Linked DNA regions of Anaerocolumna chitinilytica. The protein of the gene in region 1 binds, or shares a complex with, the protein of each later gene. Links are inferred from orthologs where the notes say so. Each region holds a gene or a part of one and is shown on either strand. Other genes may lie near its edges.

Region 1 (9,375 bases):
GAGAGCGTAAGGGAGTTAAAAGATTTTTATAAGGTGGAACCAGAAAATATTATTATTATTTATGATGACATCAGCTTAGAGCCCGGTAAGCTGCGTTTGCGTACCAAAGGAAGTGCCGGAGGGCATAATGGGATTAAGAGCATCATTGCACACCTTGGAACAGAGAATTTCCCAAGAATCCGGATAGGTGTCGGTGATAAACCGTCCGGCTGGGACTTGGCGGATTATGTACTGTCCAGGTTTCCGAGTGATGAGCAGCCTATCATCAGAGAAGCTCTAGGGAAGACTTCCGAGGCAGTAAGGGCCATTCTGACAGAGGGAATGGAAGCGGCTATGAATCTATATAACAGAAAATAAGGAGGCACTTTCTTGAAAACCTTTATTAACCCATTGAGGGAACTGAAAGAATTTAACGAAATAAAGGATAGTATAAAACTGAAAAATACCCCCATTCAGATAACCGGGTGTATTGATTCACAGAAATGCCACCTCATCTATGGTCTGGGAGAGGAGTACTCCCAAAAACTGATTGTTACCTATAATGATTTAAAGGCAAAAGAAATTTGCGAAGATTATAAGCTCTATGATAAAAATGTTTATTTCTATCCTTCGAAGGATATTATTTTCTATAGTGCAGATATTCATGGTAATGCCATTGTCAGAGAAAGACTTAAGATATTAAAGAGATTATTGAACAAGGAACCGATTACCGTAGTAACCACCGTAGACGGCGGAATGGATAGAATACTTCCTTTGGAGTTCTTAAGAAAAAATATCATCACCCTAAAGGAAGGAGAGCCCTGCGATTTATCAAAGCTGCAGGCGGCTTTAGTTCACCTTGGCTATGAGAGAGAAGCACAGGTGGAAGGCACAGGCCAATTTGCTGTAAGAGGAGGAATTCTTGATATCTTTCCCCCTGCGGAGGAATGCCCTTACCGTATCGAGTTCTGGGGGGATGAAATTGATTCCATCCGCTCCTTTGACGTGGATAGCCAGCGTTCTATTGAACGTCATGAGGAGCTTTCAGTATTTCCTGCAGCAGAGATTATCTTAAGTGATTCAAGGCTGGCAGCAGGACTTAAAAAACTGGAGGAAGAGAAGAAATCCCATGTTAAGAAATTAAGAGATCAGAGAAAGACAGAAGAAGCCTTTCGCATTCAGAATATTATAGATGAGTTTAAAGAGAACATAGAGAGCTTTCAGGGGTCTGTGGGGCTTGACAGCTATATTCGCTATTTCTATGAGGAAACCGTATCCTTTTTTGAGTATTTTACCAGGGAAAATTCTTTGGTATTCTTGGATGAGGCCGTAAGAATTCAAGAGAGAGGCGAGGCTGTTGAAACCGAGTTTCGGGAAGGTATGATAGGAAGAATTGAAAAAGGTTATATTCTTCCCGGTCAGAGCGATGCCGTATATAGCTACAAAGAGCTATTAGCAGGCTTAAATCAAAAGAATCTTCTGCTACTTAGCACCATGGATATGAGGATTCCTTCCTTTACGGTTAAGAGAAAATGGGATATGACGGTTCGTTCTGTCAATCCCTATAATAACAATTTTGACATTCTGGTGCAGGATTTGCTGAAATGGAAGAAGAGCGGATATAAGGTCTTGCTGCTTTCGCCCTCCAGAACCAGGGCAAAACGTCTGTCTGAGGACTTAAGAGAGCATGAACTGAATGCCTTTTACAGTGAAGACATGGACAGGGTCATTCAAAAAGGTGAGATTATGGTAGCAGGGGGGAACCTTCACAAAGGATTTGAATACCCCCTTATTAACCTTGTTGTTATTTCTGAAAGCGATATCTTTGGTGCCGAGAAGAAGAAAAAGAAAAAGGTCAGAGAGTATGACGGAAATAAGATTCAAAGCTTTGCGGACCTTAATATTGGTGATTATGTAGTCCATGAAAATCACGGCCTTGGAATATACAGAGGTATCGAGAAAATAGAAGTTGACAAGGTGATAAAAGATTATATTAAGATTGAGTACGGCGGAGGCGGTGTTCTCTATATTCTTGCCACAGGTCTTGACGTTATCCAAAAATATGCCGGTGCGGATGCGGGAAAACACAAGCTGAATAAGTTGAATTCCGTGGAATGGAAGAATACCAAGACGAAGGTAAAGAGTGCCGTAAAAGAGATTGCCAAGGAACTGGTTGAGTTATATGCCAAGCGGCAGCAGAAGGAGGGATATGCCTTTAATACAGATACCGTATGGCAGAATGAATTTGAAGAAATGTTCCCCTATGAAGAAACGGATGATCAGTTAAGAGCTATTGAAGAGACCAAGAGGGACATGGAAAGCAATAAGATAATGGATAGGCTTGTTTGCGGAGATGTAGGCTATGGTAAAACAGAAATCGCCATAAGAGCTGCCTTTAAAGCAGTTGCGGATGGGAAACAGGTGGTGGTTTTAGTTCCTACAACCATATTAGCCCAGCAGCACTATAATACCTTTGTCCAGAGAATGATGGACTTCCCTGTAAGTATAGATATGCTCTCCCGCTTTAAGACTCCTGCCCAGCAGAAATCTGTCATAGAAAGAGTGAAAAAAGGAAGCCTTGATATACTTATCGGAACCCATAGAGTTCTATCAAAGGATATTCAGTTTAAAAACTTAGGTCTTTTAATAGTAGACGAGGAGCAGCGCTTTGGTGTTACTCATAAAGAGAAAATTAAGCAGATAAAGGGAGATGTGGATGTCCTTACACTGACTGCCACTCCTATTCCAAGAACTCTCCATATGAGCCTGATCGGTATCCGTGATATGAGTGTCCTGACAGAACCTCCGGTAGACAGAATGCCCATTCAGACCTTTGTCTTAGAGCATAATGAGGAAATAATCAGAGAAGCTATCCACCGAGAGCTGGCAAGGGACGGACAGGTTTACTATGTGTATAACCGTGTTAACGGCATTGATGAAGTAGCTGCCAAGATTGCCAATCTGGTGCCGGAAGCCAATGTATCCTTTGCCCATGGACAGATGAGTGAAAGAGAATTAGAGCGTATTATGTTCAGCTTTATCAATGGAGAAATAGACGTATTGGTATCTACTACAATTATTGAAACCGGCCTTGATATCTCCAATGTAAATACTATGATTATTGATGATGCAGACCGGCTTGGACTATCCCAGCTCTATCAGTTAAGAGGAAGGGTAGGCAGAAGCAACCGTACCTCCTATGCATTTTTAATGTACCGAAGGGATAAGATGCTAAAGGAAATTGCGGAGAAAAGGCTTCAAGCTATTAAGGAATTCACTGAGCTTGGCTCCGGCTTTAAGATAGCAATGAGAGACTTAGAAATCAGAGGCGCAGGTAATCTTTTAGGAGCCCAGCAGAGCGGTCACATGGAAGCAGTAGGTTATGATCTATACTGTAAGATGCTCAATGATGCCATAAAATCCATGAAAGGTGAGATTTCAGAGGAGGAGACTTTTGAAACAGCCGTAGACATGGATGTAGATGCTTATATCCCTGCTACCTATATTAAAAATGAATTTCAGAAACTGGATGTATATAAGAGAATTGCAGATATTAATACGGAAGAGGATTTCCTTGATATGCAGGAAGAGCTGGTAGACCGCTTTGGCGACATGCCTTCCAGTGTAAATAATCTTTTAAATATCGCCCACATCAGGTCCATCGCCCACAGTGTTTATGTAACTTCACTGGTTTATAAAGGGGAGGAAATCAAGTTTGTAATGTTTCCTAAGGCAAAGCTGGCAGTAGAAAGGATACCGGAACTAGTTAAGAGGAATGAACCTTTCTTCAAGCTGATACCTGAAACGAATCCATATTTTCTCTATTCCATTAAGAAACCACAGGGTAAGGGAAAGCTGGATGCATTAAGTGTATTTGAACTGATAAAGAAGATTTTAGAGGACTTGAAGCTGTTGCTTGAAACCGAATAATCGCGTATAATGAAGAGGTGCTATAAGGCCCATGATTGTTGTGGCAAAGGTCAGCTAACAGCTGCTGATAAATGAAGATACTATGTTGATGTGTTTGAAAGAATGGAGTTTTCATGAAGAAATTATTAAAAAGGTGTGGATGTTTATTAATAGCTTCCGCCCTGTTATTAAATCTTACCGGGTGTAAGGATAAAACAGAGGGACAAAAGTCAGCCGTGACGCCGACACCGTCCGTACAGGGAGCGAAAGATTACAGTGATGAGGATACGAAAGCAAATAGGGGAGACCTGGTAGTAACCATAGGAAATAATAAAGTATATTTCAATGAAGCTATGCTCTACATTCAGTTCATGAAGGCTCAATATGAATCCTACTTCGGAGATCAGATTTGGAGTTATAATCTTGGCGACAATACAACTTTTGAAGATAAAGCGAAGGAAGAGGTCTTAAATTTAATAACCCAGACAAAGATAATTCTGGACAAATCAAGTGGTTATAATGTAGCTCTTTCAGAGGAAGAAGAAGCAGCTGTTCAAGAAAAGGCAGCCAATTATTTTGACGGCATTACAGAGGAAGATAAGGAAAAGTACGGATTTACAGAAGACCTTGTCCGCAAGTTCTACAGAGAGAATGCCATTTATCAGAAGGTCTATGATGCTGTTACCATGGATGTGGATACGGATGTCTCTGATGAGGAAGCCAAACAGATTACCGTTGACCAGATACTTATAAAAACTACGGTCCAAAAGAATGGTGTGGACGAGCCGATGACAGAGGCAGAGAAAAAGACCGCTTATAACCGTGCTGCAGCGCTTCTTAAGGATGCAAAAAAGACTTTGGACTTTAAAAAGTTTGCCGAGGCAAACACAGAGGATACCGGTGTGGAATACACCTTTGGAAAAGGTGATATGGTAAAGGAATTTGAAAATGCCGCCTTTGACCTTAAAACCGGAGAGTTAAGTGCAGTTGTTGAGAGTAAATACGGCTATCATATCATTTACTGTGTCAATGACTTTGATAAAGATGCTACCCTTGAAAAGAAAGAAAAGATTATAGAAGACCGTCAGAATGAGCTCTTTAAGAAACTCTATGACCAGTGGTCGAACAATTATAAGGTAGAAGTAAAAGAGAAGGCATGGACGAAACTGATCCTTCGAAATGAAGAGTCAGATACCCAAGATGCTACCGTATCCCCTACGGTATCCAATGAACCTACAGCTACACCTTAGAAAGCAAACTCTGGTACTTTGATATTTTAACCAATAGATAAGCAAGAAGTATTCCAAGGACAATACCACCCAATACATCGGAAGGGTAATGAACGAAGAGATATATTCTTGAGAAACCGATAAGGGCAGCGACAGTATAAAAAAAGATACCGCTGCTCTTTTGTCTGTAATAAAGAATGGTTGCAGCTGTAAAGGAAGACATAGTGTGCCCTGATGGAAAAGAATAGGAAATAGGAGGGTTAATCAGGGGTTTATAGCCTGTAAACTCCATAAAAGGCCGCTCTCTTGCGATAAAAGGTTTTAGTATTCCGTCGCATAACAACGCTTCCAGAAAAAGTGCAAGGCATAGCAGGATGCCCCATCTGCGGTCCTTTCTTGTCAGAAGCAGAACGATAGCAAGAGTAAGCCAAAGTTGAGATGAATTCCCAAGTGTAGTAAAGAACACCATAAGTTTATCCAGAAATGGTGAATGCATCGTATGTGCAATAAATAGAAGAATGAAATTGTCTATATACTTAAGAGCTGATATCATACGCACCTCATATGGAACTGCCATCCTAACTATATGATAGCAGAAGTGAAATCATGCTGCAATTTCAAAATTGCTTTAGATAGTTTGCAGTTGTATGATTACCTAGAAAGCAGGATTTATGAGATTAAGAAATATAAAGTTAATATTAGCCTATGATGGAAACAGGTATGCAGGCTGGCAGAGACTAAAGGGAGAAAAAGGGAAAAGGTCGGTTCAGTCTGTGTTAGAGGAATCCCTTTCCCTGGTACTACAGGAAGATATTCGGATAACAGGCTCCGGAAGGACAGATAAAGGAGTTCATGCAATGGGGCAAGCTGCGAATTTTAAGTGTCATACAGAGCTTGCAACGCCCCAGCTTCAAGCACTGACCAATAAAGTACTGCCGGAAGATATCAGGATCTTGGATGCAAAAGAAGTCCCAATGGCTTTTCACAGCAGAAAAAGTGCAATAACAAAGACCTACGAATATCATGTCGAAATTGGGAAAATACCTTCTGTTTTTCATAGAGGGTATGTTTATGCAATTGAGAAAGAACTTGATATGAAGGCCATGAAAGAGGCAGCAGGGCTGCTTTTGGGAACACATGATTTCAGGGCCTTTTCTTCTGAAAAAAGAGAAGATTATAACACGATCAGAAGAATTGACAGTATTCTGGTTGAGCCTTTTATCTTATCAGAATACATTTGCTCAAAACAGGTAAGAATATCCGTCACAGGCAATGGATTTCTTTACAATATGGTGCGAATCATAGTCGGGACGCTGTTAGAGATAGGATTACAGGAGCGAAAGGCAGAAGATATTATCCATATTTTTGAGAGCGGAAAAAGGGAAAATGCCGGGGTAACACTTCCTCCGGAAGGGTTGTATTTAAAAGAAGTAACATTTCCTGTCGAAATCAATTTTAAGATAAAATAATCCAACAATGTATAATTTATTCCTTTTGACAAACAATAATAACCATAAGTACCACATTATGAATAGCATGCAAAATGGAGGATTAAACAATGAAAGCAACAGGAATCGTTAGAAGAATAGATGATTTGGGACGTGTTGTCGTGCCAAAGGAAATTCGCCGTACTTTAAGGATCAGAGAAGGAGATCCTCTTGAGATTTTCACAGACAGAGAAGGCGAAATTATTCTTAAAAAATATTCTCCCATCGGAGAGTTGGGCCAATTTGCCAAGCAGTATGCAGATTCCCTGGCCCAGACCACAGGGCATGTTATTGCCATATCCGATAAAGACCAGTTCGTAGCTGCATCCGGCAGTATGAAGAGAGAATTGCTTGCAAAAGCCATAACCCCTGAACTGGAGCGTGTTATTGAGGAAAGAGAAAATATATTGGCCTCAAAAGAAGATAAGAATTTTATACACATTGTTGCTGATGATGACACCGAGTATACTAGTCAGGTAATTTGGCCAATTATCAGTGAAGGGGATGCCATTGGGGCAGTAATCGTGCTTACAAAGGATCCGAAAGTAAAATTTGGAGATGTAGAAAATAAGCTTGCAAGTACCGCAGCTTACTTTTTGGGAAGGCAAATGGAACAATAATGGATGGGGCACTGCATTATACTCAGAACAACTACGGTTGTGAACAGGTAAACATGCAGGGCCCTTTTTGCTATCTTCCTACGCAATAATGATAAAACCCCTTCTCTTACAAAACTTGCGAGTTGTTAGGACTGGCCATAGAAAACTAATCATGCACGGAAGCGGTACTGGATGGTGATATTACTGCTTCTTTAGTATTTTAATGAAATCATTCGTTAGAGCCTTTCCTTTTGATTTACCCAGATAACCTATACGATATGGGATATCGTCGATTATTATCTTATCAGTTCCAGTCAGATCAATTGAATGGTCACTGGTTTTTATACTTATATAATCTCTTCCGCCTATAGTTGTATTATTTTTAGTGAAAGTACTTAATGATATATGATAGTAATATTTCTCAAACAATTTACAAAAGTCTTTGTATTCATCAGAGCTACTTGAAAAGTCATATGTGTAAATTTTCTGATGGGGCCCATTTCTGATGTCTCTTGTTCCTTCAATGTGAATTACCTGTAGTGGCATACTATTTTTATCAGAGATCAGCGGTTTTAGCGAGATTGGTCTAAGAAGGTACAATATGATTAATAGTATAATTAATAAGCTGATCCTAAAAAATAACGTTCTCTTTTTCATAAATTTACCCTCCCAGCCAATAGCTTTGTATTTTTTTCATAAGTTTTACCCTGATTCAACATTTTTTTAAAAGGCTTATGAGTTATAATATTAGAGAATTTACAGCATTCAACTGTATATGATTAAATATAAAGAAAATATAGTTATAAAAAGTATAACATATAAAAATTTATATGACTAGTAAAATAGTTGTATCGTTATTTTGTATAGAAACCGGCATTTAATTTTAATTTACAGATTTTTATGGTAAAGGTATAATAAAAATAACAATTTGACTAATACTTACAAAAAGGTGATAAAATTATGGATAAGAAGTATACCTTCGATGAATTTATGGATATTATTAGATACCTGCGCAGTGAGAACGGCTGCCCCTGGGACAGGAAGCAGACCCATGAAAGTCTGGACAAGTATATGTTGGAAGAAGCCTATGAAAGTGTTGAGGCTATTCGTAACGGTGATAAGGAAAATCTTTGTGAAGAGCTGGGAGATGTCCTTTTACAGATCGCTCTCCATGCCGTCATTGCAGAGGAGGAAAAGGAATTTACAATAGAGGATATTATCTCAGAAGAAAGTCTTAAGATGATAAGACGGCATCCCCACGTATTTAACGAAAAGGAAGACATTGATGCCGACCAGGTGGTTCAGAACTGGGATGAGATAAAAAAACAGGAAAAGGAACAAAAAAGTACAGCAGATACCCTAAATAGTATTCCGTTGGCACTGCCGGCCCTTATGAGAGCCGAAAAGGCAATTAAGAGAGCTGCAGTTGTAACAGATACGGCGAAAACAACCTCCGAAACAACAAAAACGATAGATTGGGAAAAGGAGAAGGAAGAGGAGGTTCGAGAGGCTTTTAACAGCCTTACAAACAGCCTTTTTGACATAAAAAATAAGTGGGAAGAGAAGGATGAGAGAGGATTGGAGGAGAATTTTGAAAATATGCTGTTCCAAATAGTAAATATGTCCGTATTTTTGCAGTTAAATGCAGAAAATTCCTTGACAAATGCCACTAATAAGTTTATAAATAGATTTGTAGATATCGAAGGACTTACAGAGAAAAAACCACAAGTTTAGCCGATATACCAATGCCTGAAAAAGACATTGAGGAACATGAAAATAATCCTAATGGTTATTTTACAAATATCAATTACTTTTAGAGGAGGAGTTAAATCCATGAACAAAGCTGAATTAGTTGCAGCAATTGCAGAAAAAACCGAATTATCCAAGAAAGATTCAGAGAAAGCATTAAAGGCTTTTATTGATGTAGTTACAGAAGAACTTACAAAAGGTGAGAAGGTACAGTTAGTTGGCTTCGGAACTTTTGAAGTTTCTGAAAGACCTGAAAGAACCGGAAGAAACCCTCAGACCAAAGAGGCTATAACAATTGCAGCATCTAAAGCTCCCAAGTTCAAAGCCGGAAAAGCTTTAAAAGATGTAATCAACGCATAGGAAGAGCTAACCAAAGAAGCTGTTGTTAAGAATCGTGTTCACCTTGAAGGTAATAAAATGCCA
Region 2 (7,081 bases), 400 kb from region 1 along the record:
AGCTTATCAGCAGCTTTCACCAGCTTCCAGAGATATGTATCTTCTTCTTTTTGAAAATATAGTGATTCATATTCCTCGAAAAAGTCTCCGGGAAGCATATGAAGAAGTCTATTTGCTGCTTCTTTCTCTATTTCTTTGAACGCACCTTGTATATTTCCATTATGATATTTAATAGGTGTTGGCATATCACCAGTGATTATTTCAGTAGAATCATGAAAGAGTGCAATTAAAGCGGCCCTCTCCCCATTCAAGTTTTTCTCTAGCCGTTTGTTTCCGATTACTGCAAGGGCATGGGAGAGAATACTTACTTCAAGAGTATGTTCTGAAACATTCTCAGGCCTGGAATTACGCATCAGAGCCCAGCGCTCAATGTATTTCATTCTGGATAACATGGCATAAAAGTTACCTTCCATAGTAATCCTCCTTTTCTTAATGTATATATAATGAAGATGATCCCTGTTCATGAATTGTATCTGTTAATATTAGAACCTACTCTCCACTCTCTACCTACTATATCTATTCTGAAATCTTACGGATAAGATTGCTTACTGTTAATGAATTATTGCTTACTGTTAATGAATTAAAGCTACAATAAAAAGAATAAATACAAATACAATTATCAAAAACCCAAAACAGATACCTTCATTTATATTGTAAAACCAATATTGCAGTACCGCATGTGTAATCCGGTACTGCAATATTATTAAATAAATCCTGTAAAACAAACAATTAACATCCAAATTAAATCTTAAGCATACCTATATAAGAATATAGAAGCTCTTTACACTGCTGCTTCCTTATGGTCCTCAAGCATTTTCTTAATATAGTATCCGGTATAAGAAGCAGGGTTCTCTGCAACCTCTTCCGGTGTTCCCTTAGCGATAACCGTACCGCCCTTGTCGCCGCCTTCAGGCCCCATATCAATAATATAGTCCGCTGTCTTTATAACATCCAGATTATGCTCAATGACTACAACGGAATTGCCGCCCTCAGAAAGTCTTCTTAATATCTCTATCAATTTATGAACATCGGCAAAATGAAGTCCGGTGGTCGGTTCATCTAGGATGTAGATGGTCTTACCGGTGCTTCGTTTACTAAGCTCCGCTGCCAGCTTAATTCTTTGTGCTTCTCCGCCGGATAAGGTGGTGGAAGGTTGTCCAAGGCGAATATAGGATAGTCCTACATCATACAAAGTTTCAATCTTTCTGCGGATAGAAGGCATATTCTCAAAGAACTTCATAGCCTCTTCTACTGTCATATCAAGGACATCATAAATGTTCTTACCCTTATAACGTACTTCAAGAGTTTCACGGTTATAACGTTTACCGCCGCAGACTTCACAAGGTACATAAACATCCGGCAGGAAGTTCATCTCTATCTTAATGATACCATCACCTGAGCAGGCTTCACAGCGTCCGCCCTTTACGTTGAAGCTGAATCTTCCCTTGCTGTATCCCTTCATCTTTGCATCTGCCGTTGCGGAGAATAAATCTCTTATCTGGTCAAACACACCTGTATAAGTAGCCGGATTGGATCTTGGTGTCCTGCCGATCGGTGACTGGTCTATATTAATTACTTTATCCAATCTGTCTATTCCTATCATCTCCTGGTGTTTACCTGGGATACAGCGTGCCCTGTTCAAGTCTCTGGATAAGCGTTTATGAAGGATTTCCGTTACCAGGGAACTCTTACCGGAACCGGATACTCCGGTTACACAAGTCATTACTCCCAGGGGAATATCTACCGTAACATTCTTAAGGTTATTCTCACTGGCTCCCTTTATGGTCAGATAACCTGTGGGTTGTCTTCTTTCATCGGGTACGGGTATCTTAATTCTGCCGCTAAGATAAGCTCCTGTGATGGATTCCTCTACTTTCATAATCTCTTCAGCAGTACCTTCGGCAATCACTTCTCCACCATGCTCTCCTGCACCAGGTCCGATATCGATAATATAATCGGCAGCAAACATCGTATCTTCGTCATGCTCTACTACAATCAGGGTATTTCCCAATTCCTTCAGGTTCTTTAATGTCTTTAATAACTTATCGTTGTCCCTCTGGTGAAGACCGATGCTGGGCTCATCCAGGATATAGGCAACTCCTACAAGTCCCGAACCAATCTGAGTGGCAAGACGGATTCTTTGGGCCTCGCCGCCAGACAAGCTTCCCGTAGCTCTAGATAAGGACAGATAATCAAGTCCTACATCCATTAGGAATCCTACTCTTGCTCTTATTTCTTTCAGGACAAGTTCACCGATCTTTAACTGTGTCGGGCTTAATTCCAGGTTATTCATAAAGGAACTTAAATCTCTGATTGAATAATCAGTTACTTCTGAGATATTCTTATTCCCTATGGTTACTGCAAGAGAGCCTCTCTTTAACCTTCTGCCACCACATTCTTTACAAGGTGTGGTCTTCATAAAGGTTTCATATTCCTGTCTTGTGCTCTCAGAACCGGTCTCTCTGTAACGTCTTTCTACATTACGAATCAGACCTTCAAAGGCTACATCGTATACACCTTCGCCTCTTTGTCCCTTATACTTTACCTTTACTACTTTTCCGCCGGTTCCATGCATAATCATGTGTTTGATGTTCTCCGGCAAGTCATCATAAGGTGTCTCCAGGCTGAATTTGTATTCCTTTGCAAGGGCTTCCAGCGTACACCTTGTATAACTTGACTTATCCGTTGCAGACTGCCAGCCAAGTACTGCAATGGCGCCTTCTGCAAGGCTTAAGGAGCCGTCGGGTATAATAAGCTCTTCTGCGAATTCCATTTTGTTTCCAAGTCCATGGCATTCCGGGCAGGCACCAAAGGGGTTATTGAAGGAAAAACTTCTGGGTTCAATCTCTTCGATACTGATATTGCAATCAGGGCAGGCAAAATTCTGGCTGAAGCTTAGTGTTTCTTCTCCGCCTACATCTACAATTAAAAGCCCTTCTGACAATTTTAATACACTTTCGATGGAGTCTGATAATCTCTTTTCTATTCCGGATTTTACAATCAGACGGTCTATAATAATCTCAATATTATGTTTAATATTCTTATCCAGCTTAATATCTTCTGTCAGCTCATAAAGGTTACCGTCTACCATTACACGGATATAGCCGCTCTTTTTCGCTTGTTCCAGAAGCTTTACATGCTCTCCTTTTCTTCCCCTGACAACAGGTGCTAAAAGCTGAATCCTGCTGCCTTCCTTTAAGCGCATGATTTCATCAACCATCTGATCTACAGTCTGCTTCTTAATCTCCTTGCCACACTTCGGACAGTGCGGTATACCCACTCTGGCATAAAGCAGACGGAAATAATCATAAATCTCCGTAACTGTTCCCACCGTAGAACGTGGATTCCGGTTGGTTGATTTCTGATCAATGGAGATAGCAGGGGAAAGACCCTCAATGCTCTCTACATTGGGTTTCTCCATCTGCCCCAGGAACTGTCTCGCATATGAGGAGAGGGACTCCATGTATCTTCTCTGTCCCTCTGCGTATATGGTATCAAAAGCCAGAGAGGACTTACCTGAACCACTAAGTCCTGTTAATACGACAAACTCATCTCTTGGAATATTGACACTGATGTTTTTTAAATTATGTTCCTTCGCTCCTCTGATTTTGATATAATGCTTTTTATCAGCCATTGTTGCCTCTCTTCCTTATCCTTGCCTTTTCTTTCGATCGACTTATCATCAATTTTTAACTTCTTAATTTATTGGACTATCTTAATTATATTTTTCTTATTTAAACCAGGAATATATATAGTTTGTTCTCAGAGATTTAATTACACTCTCAGATACATAAGTTCAATTACGAACATATTATTTAACATCAAATTTGTAATTTCAACATCAAACATCTAATTAAACACTTAATAATATATTTTCAAATCTCATATATACAATTACAATATATTTTCAAATCTCATATATACAGTTATTATATATTTTCCATCCTCATATATGCAATTACTATATATTTTCAATCTCGTATATGCAATTACAATCTAAAAAATATAAACTAAGTCTAACCCGCCAGTTACCTATTCTTCATATGATATAAAAAGATACCAAGCCTGCAATTCTTAATTATACCAGTGAATGACCCATTTCATAATACTCCAAATTGTCCCAATTCTAAATAAGTTCATCTTGGTCCAAAAACTGGCAGAACAAATCACTTATGTCCCTCTATCAAAGAAGTCAATCCCATATATTCCTGAGCCTTATTCTAGTATTCTTCTAGTCTCTTTCTAGTCTTTCTCCATCTCATTAAGCTGTTTCTTTAATTCCAGTAATTGATCTCTTAACTGGGCTGCCAATTCAAAGTTCAGTTCAGCTGCAGCTGTCTGCATGTCTTTGCTGATCTTCTTAACAACCGCTTCTAATTCTTTACGTGTCATGGATTCCGGATCTTTATCCATCTTATAGAGATCTTTGCTGGCTTTCTTGGAGATGCTGATTAATTCTCTTACCTTTTTCTGAATGGTGGTAGGGGTAATTCCATGTTCTTCATTGTACTGCTGCTGGATAGCCCTTCTTCGGTTGGTCTCGGATATAGCCTTGTGCATGGACTCCGTCATATTATCGGCGTACATGATTACCCGTCCCTCTGAGTTACGGGCGGCACGGCCAATTGTCTGAATCAAAGAAGTTTCAGAACGCAGGAAGCCTTCTTTATCGGCATCCAAAATTGCCACCAGTGTAATCTCCGGTATATCAAGTCCTTCTCGTAACAGGTTGATACCGACAAGAACATCAAAGACATCAAGGCGCATGTCTCTGATGATTTCGGAGCGCTCCAACGTATCAATATCTGAATGAAGATATTTTACTCTGATACCTACTTCTCTCATGTAGTCAGTCAGATCCTCTGCCATTCTCTTCGTCAAAGTCGTTACCAATATCTTATTCTTCTTCGCTACTTCCTTCTTTATCTCACTTACCAGGTCATCAATCTGTCCGTTAACAGGTCTCACGAATACTTCCGGATCCAAAAGCCCGGTAGGTCTTATAATCTGTTCTGTACGTAAGAGCTCATGGGTCTGTTCATAGACAGAAGGAGTCGCTGACACAAAAAGCATCTGATTAATCTTACTCTCAAATTCCTGGAAGTTCAGAGGCCTGTTATCTTTGGCTGATGGTAAACGAAAACCATAATCCACCAGAGTACTTTTTCTTGCCTGGTCTCCTGCATACATCCCTCTAACCTGGGGTACTGTAATATGAGACTCGTCCACTATAATTAAGAAATCATCCGGGAAATAGTCTATCAGGGTATGAGGTGTACTGCCGGGAGCCTGTCCTGACAAATGTCTGGAGTAATTCTCAATTCCGGAGCAAAAACCGGTTTCTCGAAGCATTTCAATATCAAAATTTGTTCTCTCTGAGATTCTTTGGGCTTCTAACAGCTTATCCTCACTCTTAAAATAGCGAACTCTTTCTTCCAGTTCTTCCTGAATGGTCTTGATAGCCTCTTCTAATTTTTCCTGGGATACAACATAATGGGAGGCCGGAAAGATTGCGATGTGCTCCAATGTACACTTAATCTCGCCTGTAAGCACATCAATTTCTGAAATACGGTCTATCTCGTCTCCAAAAAACTCGACACGGATTGCCCTGTCATCGGAGGTAACGGGAAATATCTCTACTACATCTCCATTTACCCGGAAACTACCGCGCTTAAAATCCATATTATTTCTTGTATACTGCAGATCTACCAGCTTTCTTAATACATCGTCACGTTCTCTTGTCATACCCGGGCGCAAAGAAATAACCATCTCCTGATAATCAATGGGATCACCTAATCCATAAATACAGGAAACACTGGCTACAATAATAACATCTCTTCTTTCAGAGAGTGCCGCTGTTGCGGAGTGGCGCAGCTTATCAATCTCATCGTTAATGGCGGAATCCTTCTCAATATAAGTGTCCGAAGAAGGAACATATGCCTCCGGCTGGTAATAATCATAATAACTTACAAAGTACTCCACTGCATTTTGAGGAAAGAACTCTTTAAATTCTCCATAAAGCTGTGCCGCCAGAGTCTTATTATGGGCAATGATAAGAGTAGGGCGGTTTAAGGCCTGTATTACATTTGCCATGGTAAAGGTCTTACCGGACCCTGTAACTCCAAGCAAGGTCTCAAATTGATTTCCTTCCTGAAACCCTTTCACAAGCTGCTGTATGGCTTCCGGCTGGTCTCCTGTCGGTGCAAATTCCGACACTAGCTTAAAATCACTCATATTCCCATCCTTTCTGACTGGCCGCTTTTTCTATGTTAAATATATATTTTTTCCAAATATCGAATAATTTCAAGTCATTATATCATATCTAAAATTTGAATGCAATATTTTTTCGAATGTCTGTTCTGCTCTTTCATGTAAAAAAGAAGACAACAGACAACGGTTTTCTTGTTACAATTTACTGTAACTCTCACCGCAGCTAGTGTCTTCTTTTCCACAAAATTTTCAGTATCTATACCTCACCGCTTAACATCAAAGCAGTGTTTTAATTCATTCATTTATTTTGCTTCTTTTATCTGCTTATTCAGAATCTGTAATGCTTTTTGAAGCTGATTATCTTCCTTCTTATCAATTACTACTTTCTGACGAAGGGATTCTTTTAATTCAATAGTTACATCCGGTGTAATTCCTATCTTATGGATGTTTCTGCCCTTTGGCGTATAGTACTTGGAAACAGTTACTTTAATAGCCGTACCGTCATTTAAAGGCAGAATAGATTGAACAATCCCTTTTCCAAAGCTTGTAGTACCAACCAGAGTTCCTTTTTTATAGTCCTGAATTGCTCCTGCAAAGATTTCTGATGCACTGGCGCTGTTTCCATTAATAAGAACAGCAAGTGGCTTGTTGAATTCTTCTTTTCCATCGCTCTTATATTCATCACGCTTACCATACTTATCTTCGGTATAAACAATCATTCCCTTCGGAAGCATACGTCTTAACATATCTACTACCGTATCCAAAAGACCGCCGGGATTATTTCTGATATCTACTACAAGGCCTTTTTCTCCCTGCTTTTCAAGATCATCTATAGCAGCGCGGAACTGCTCGGCTGTAACCTCATCAAATT

What was found.
Region 2: the proteins of mfd (region 1) and uvrA are in contact, whole or in part, in a crystal structure (PDB 4DFC), measured with the Escherichia coli proteins. The link is inferred for Anaerocolumna chitinilytica from one-to-one orthologs.

Annotation. Positions count from the first base shown.
Region 1 is NZ_AP023368.1:5,343,252-5,352,626, reverse strand. What follows is about bases 1-4,109. They hold mfd (transcription-repair coupling factor), read left to right. Parts: upstream 1-369; coding sequence 370-3,909; downstream 3,910-4,109. Other genes in these bases: bsdcttw_RS23685 (peptidylprolyl isomerase), read left to right, coding at 4,023-4,109; pth (aminoacyl-tRNA hydrolase), read left to right, coding at 1-357. In the rest of the region: more of bsdcttw_RS23685, read left to right, coding at 4,110-5,138; bsdcttw_RS23680 (phosphatase PAP2 family protein), read right to left, coding at 5,128-5,670; tRNA pseudouridine(38-40) synthase TruA, read left to right, coding at 5,789-6,586; spoVT (stage V sporulation protein T), read left to right, coding at 6,676-7,224; bsdcttw_RS23665 (hypothetical protein), read right to left, coding at 7,405-7,860; mazG (nucleoside triphosphate pyrophosphohydrolase), read left to right, coding at 8,164-8,937; bsdcttw_RS23655 (HU family DNA-binding protein), read left to right, coding at 9,037-9,312. UniProt on the Escherichia coli protein: Couples transcription and DNA repair by recognizing RNA polymerase (RNAP) stalled at DNA lesions. Mediates ATP-dependent release of RNAP and its truncated transcript from the DNA, and recruitment of nucleotide excision repair machinery to the damaged site.
Region 2 is NZ_AP023368.1:4,952,363-4,959,443, forward strand. Bases 582-3,969 are described here. They hold uvrA (excinuclease ABC subunit UvrA), read right to left. Parts: upstream 3,635-3,969; coding sequence 782-3,634; downstream 582-781. In the rest of the region: yfbR (5'-deoxynucleotidase), read right to left, coding at 1-413; excinuclease ABC subunit UvrB, read right to left, coding at 4,243-6,234; bsdcttw_RS21580 (S41 family peptidase), read right to left, coding at 6,513-7,081. UniProt on the Escherichia coli protein: The UvrABC repair system catalyzes the recognition and processing of DNA lesions. UvrA is an ATPase and a DNA-binding protein. A damage recognition complex composed of 2 UvrA and 2 UvrB subunits scans DNA for abnormalities.